2 regions of the Streptomyces sp. NPDC034103 genome follow, and region 1 is predicted to be linked to the other one. Evidence: riboswitches for the same ligand, from Rfam matches in the RefSeq annotation. Region 1 holds a riboswitch; the other holds the start of a gene.
What was found. Region 1 has a riboswitch for cobalamin ahead of ACZ56U_RS29785 (cobalamin biosynthesis protein). Riboswitches for the same ligand answer to the same signal wherever they lie in the genome.

Region 1 (2,193 bases):
CGACCCGGATGTTCGTGGCGTGGGGCCTGACGCTCCCGGCCGCGGCACTCGTGGGCGCGATCGCCGAGTCCGTCTGCGACCTCGGCAGCTGGGGCACGGCCCTGGTGGCGGTCTTCCTCGTCGGCTCCAGCGCGGCGATCTGGAAGATCTCGCGCCGCGAGGTCGTCGACCACACGAACGTCAACGAGAGCGAGGAGCCGGCCGGCGTCGTCACCACGGCGATCGCCGCGGTCACCCCGCCCCCCACCGGCACGGTGACCGAGGACCTCACGGCCACCATCCCCGCCCCGATCGCCGCGACGGCGGAGCCGGCCCCGCCGGCCGCCGTCTGAGCCCCACGCACCCCACGTCAACGAAGGAATCACCGGCATGAAGATCGACTGGGAAGCGCTGGGCTCCGTCTTCGGCGTCAGCCTCGTGGTCACCGTGGCTCTCGTGGCCCTCTTCACCCTCGGCATCAAGGGCCTGACCCGCCAGGAACAGGCCTCGGCCCAGGGTGGCTCCGCCGCCCTCGCGGTCACCGCCGCGTACGCCTGCTTCGCCGCCTGCGCGGCGGCGGTGGCGTACGGGATCTATCTGATCGTCGCCTGAGGCGACGCGCACGGCCCCCGTGGGGTGCGGGACGGTTCGCCGTCCCGCACCCCACGTTTTCGTGACACCCGCGACCGCCCGTATGTGGGCCTCGGCACACTCCCCCACCCCAGGTCAACGGCAAGTTGACGGCCCTTCGGAGCCCGTGGTGGACTGCCGTGGCCATGTACGACGGCATGGAGAGGAAGCCGGTGCGAGTCCGGCGCGGTCCCGCCACTGTCACCGGGGTAGGTAGCCCCGGGAGCCAGGAACTCTCGTCGTCGGTCTCGTCGAACCAGGGCGTGGACACCCTGAGTGAGGACATATCACCATGCTCGCCTGCCGTCTGAGGTACCGCTCCAGGTCGCTGCCCGACCCCACGGCCGGCTGAGCCGATGCGTGCCGATCGCGTCTTCGCGTACGGCGCCGCCGCCGGACTTCTCGGGGACCTGCTGCTCGGTGATCCACGCCGGGGGCATCCGGTCGCCGCGTTCGGACAGGCCGCGGGCGCCGTGGAGCGGATGCTGTGGCGGGACCACCGGGGCTGGGGGGCGCTGCACACCGCGGTGTGCGCCGGAAGCGTCGTGGCGCTCGGTGCCGTGGCGCAGCACGTCCTACGCCCCTCCCGTACCGCCTCCGTCGCGCTGACCGGCGCCGCCACCTGGGCCGTCGTCGGGGGCACCTCGCTCGCGCGTGAGGCCCGGGTCATCGGGCGGGCCCTGGCCGCCGGGGACGTCGAGGCGGCCCGGGAGCGGCTGCCGCATCTGTGCGGGCGGGATCCGCAGGCCCTCGACGCCGACGGGATCGCCCGGGCCGTCGTGGAGTCCGTCGCCGAGAACACCTCCGACGCCGTCGTCGGGGCGCTGGTGTGGGGAGCCGTCGCCGGGGTGCCGGGACTGCTGGGCTTCCGGGCCGTCAACACGCTGGACGCCATGGTCGGGCACAAGTCCCCCCGCTACCGGCGGTACGGGTGGGCCTCGGCCCGGCTGGACGACGTGGCGGGTTGGCCCGGGGCGCGGCTGACCGCCGTACTCGCGACGGTGGCCGGCGGCGATCCGCGCGGTGCCGTGCGGGCCTGGCGTGCCGACGCGCGCCGGCATCCGAGTCCCAACGCCGGGCCCGTGGAGGCCTCGTTCGCGGGGGCGCTCGGGGTACGGCTGGGCGGGACGTTGTCGTACGCGGGGCGGGTGGAGCACCGGCCCGTGCTGAATGGGGAGGGGCGATCCGTGGAGGTCACGGACATCGAGCGGGCCGTACGGCTGTCGCGCCGGGTCGGGCTGCTGGCGCTCGGCGTGGGTGTCGCCGCGCGGGCCGTCGTGAAGGGGCGCAGGTCATGAGCGGCGGGGGGCTTCTCGTCGCCGGGACCACCTCCGACGCCGGCAAGAGCGTTGTCACCGCCGGGATCTGCCGGTGGCTGGTGCGCCAGGGGGTCAAGGTCGCGCCGTTCAAGGCGCAGAACATGTCCCTCAACTCGTTCGTGACGCGGGAGGGTGCCGAGATCGGGCGGGCGCAGGCCATGCAGGCCCAGGCCTGCCGCGTCGAGCCGACCGCGTCGATGAACCCCGTGCTGCTCAAGCCCGGTGGCGAGCAGAGCAGCCAGGTCGTCCTGCTCGGCAAGCCGGT
Region 2 (2,193 bases), on a different contig from region 1:
GGCGAGGACGCCCGCGCCTCCTGCCGCCTGGAGGGCGAACAGGGCCGACTCGATCTCGCCGGACGGCGGTTCGTACAGCGGCGAGAACCAGGGCTCGTAGTCCGGCTCGATCTCGGTGATCGCGGTCTCGGCCTCGGTGTCGGAGCCCGTGAAGGGCTCCTCCTTGTGGTCGCCGAGCCCGAGGGCCAGCGGCAGTACGGCGAGCGCCGCCACGACGAGCAGCAACAGGGTGTTGATCTTCGCGTTCCGGCTCATCGGGCCACCGCCTCCGTCCCGGCGTCGGCCGCGGTCTTCTCCGGGCGGGTCAACAGCACGCCCAGCCGCGTCAGTTCGCCCTTGCTCGACTGGACCAGCAGACGCATCACGAACACCGTCAGCAGCCCCTCGCTCACCGCGAGCGGGATCTGCGTGACGGCGAAGATGGAGCCGAACTTGCCGAGCGCGCCCAGGAATCCGCTGCCGGGGTCGGGGAAGGCGAGCGCCAGCTGCACGCTGGTGACGCAGTAGGTGGAGAGGTCGGCGAGGAACGCGCCGAAGAACACCGCCACCATCAGCGGCGCACCGAGGCGCCGCAGCAGTCTGTAGACGCCGTATCCGGCCCAGGGCCCGACGATGGCCATCGAGAACACGTTGGCGCCCAGCGTGGTCAGGCCGCCGTGGGCGAGCAGCAGCGCCTGGAAGAGCAGGGTGATGGTGCCCAGTACGGCCATGATCGGCGGGCGGAACAGGATGGCGCCCAGGCCCGTGCCGGTGGGGTGGGAGCAACTGCCCGTCACCGAGGGCAGCTTCAGCGCGGACAGGACGAAGGTGAAGGCGCCCGAGGCGCCGAGGAGCAGGGTGCTCTCCGGATGCTCCCTGACTTCACGCGTGAGTGAGCGCACTCCGTGGACGACGAATGGCGCGGACGCGACGCTCCAGGCGACCGCGTGCGCCGGAGGCAGAAATCCCTCGGCTATGTGCATGGCTCAGCAGACCCTCTCCAGCACCTCGTGGATGGTTGACGCGCCTTGGCCGGTCTCCTGGCTCACGGGTCCCACCGCCCGGTGCTCCGCCTTCCCGGGTCACAAGGACCCAGTGGCTGCCCGCAAGGGCCGGAGCCGGACTTCCCGATCACAGTGGCGAGGGCCGCACCGGCATCGCACCGGATTTCCCGTTCACCAAGGCCTGGCGAGAGTAGTGCCCTCGGAAAGGCGCTGGCAAGCGCCGACAGGGGGCGCGCGGACGGCGCCCCCCGGCTCGCACCGGGCGCACACCGGGACGGGGCCGAACGCGGCGCGCACCGCGAGATCGACACCCGTGAGCTGCCCGCGGTGCTCGACCACGCCCACCCCCGCGGGGCCGCCCCTCCGCGACGCGGGCGTGCGGCGGACGCGTGGAGCGCGGGGCCGGCCCGGAAATTCCGGATGAACTCCCCTGTCTCTCAGGTAAGTTCGGCGCGACCAGTTGTTCGAAGAGAGGAACGCTGTCTTGCGCACGTCCCACCGCCGACTGACGTCCGCCCTCGGGATCGCCGCGGCCTCCGCGTCGGCACTCGCCCTGGGCATCGCCCCGGCCCACGCCGCCGGCGAGGTCTACGAGGCCTCCAACTCCATCATCTCCTCGCAGGTGACCGCGAAGACGTACTTCGCGGCCGACGGCGAGATCCTCACCGCCCTCGACATGGCGAAGGACGGCCACGGCACCGCCGCGCAGTGGCGCTACAACTCCAGCTCCGCCACCCACTCGTACTACAACGGCTCCGGCTACGCCGTCGCCCACGACTGGGACCTGTCCTTCGCGGAGGGCACCACCCTCCAGATCCGCGCCTGCCTCCAGGAAGGCTCCGACGGCACCCCGTACGACTGCGGCGGCTGGGAGTACGCCAGGGCCTGACGACCACGAGGTGACCAAGGGGCGGGCCCGCGGGCCCGCCCCTTTCGTGACCGCTTAGGGTCGGGACGTCCCGTCCGTCGTCGAGCCGGAGGTCGCAGCATGCGGATCTCGCAGCGGGCCGAGTCCGTCGCCCCGTTCTACGCCATGGAGTTCGGCAAGCACGCCGCCGCCCTGGAGGCCCAGGGCCACCACGTGGTCAAGCTGAGCCTCGGCGAGCCCGACTTCGGCGCGCCCCCGGCCGTCGTCGAGGCGATGCGCGCGGCCATGGACGGCCGGCCCATGAGCTACACCGAGGCGCTCGGCATGCCCGCCCTGCGGCAG

Region 2: linked by a shared signal. The riboswitch ahead of ACZ56U_RS02470 (energy-coupling factor ABC transporter permease) and the one ahead of ACZ56U_RS29785 (cobalamin biosynthesis protein) in region 1 are both predicted to bind cobalamin.

What each region holds. Positions count from the first base shown of each region.
Region 1 covers NZ_JBVISS010000014.1:65,514-67,706, forward strand. Annotated here, with positions in the region: gene ACZ56U_RS29775 (inorganic phosphate transporter) at 1-332, shown strand, start outside; gene ACZ56U_RS29780 (hypothetical protein) at 370-591, shown strand; cobalamin riboswitch at 724-864, shown strand; gene ACZ56U_RS29785 (cobalamin biosynthesis protein) at 966-1,907, shown strand; gene ACZ56U_RS29790 (cobyric acid synthase) at 1,904-2,193, shown strand, end outside.
Region 2 covers NZ_JBVISS010000001.1:562,951-565,143, reverse strand. Annotated here, with positions in the region: gene ACZ56U_RS02475 (energy-coupling factor ABC transporter substrate-binding protein) at 1-255, opposite strand, end outside; gene ACZ56U_RS02470 (energy-coupling factor ABC transporter permease) at 252-962, opposite strand; cobalamin riboswitch at 993-1,177, opposite strand; gene ACZ56U_RS02465 (hypothetical protein) at 1,468-1,872, shown strand; gene ACZ56U_RS02460 (pyridoxal phosphate-dependent aminotransferase) at 1,972-2,193, shown strand, end outside.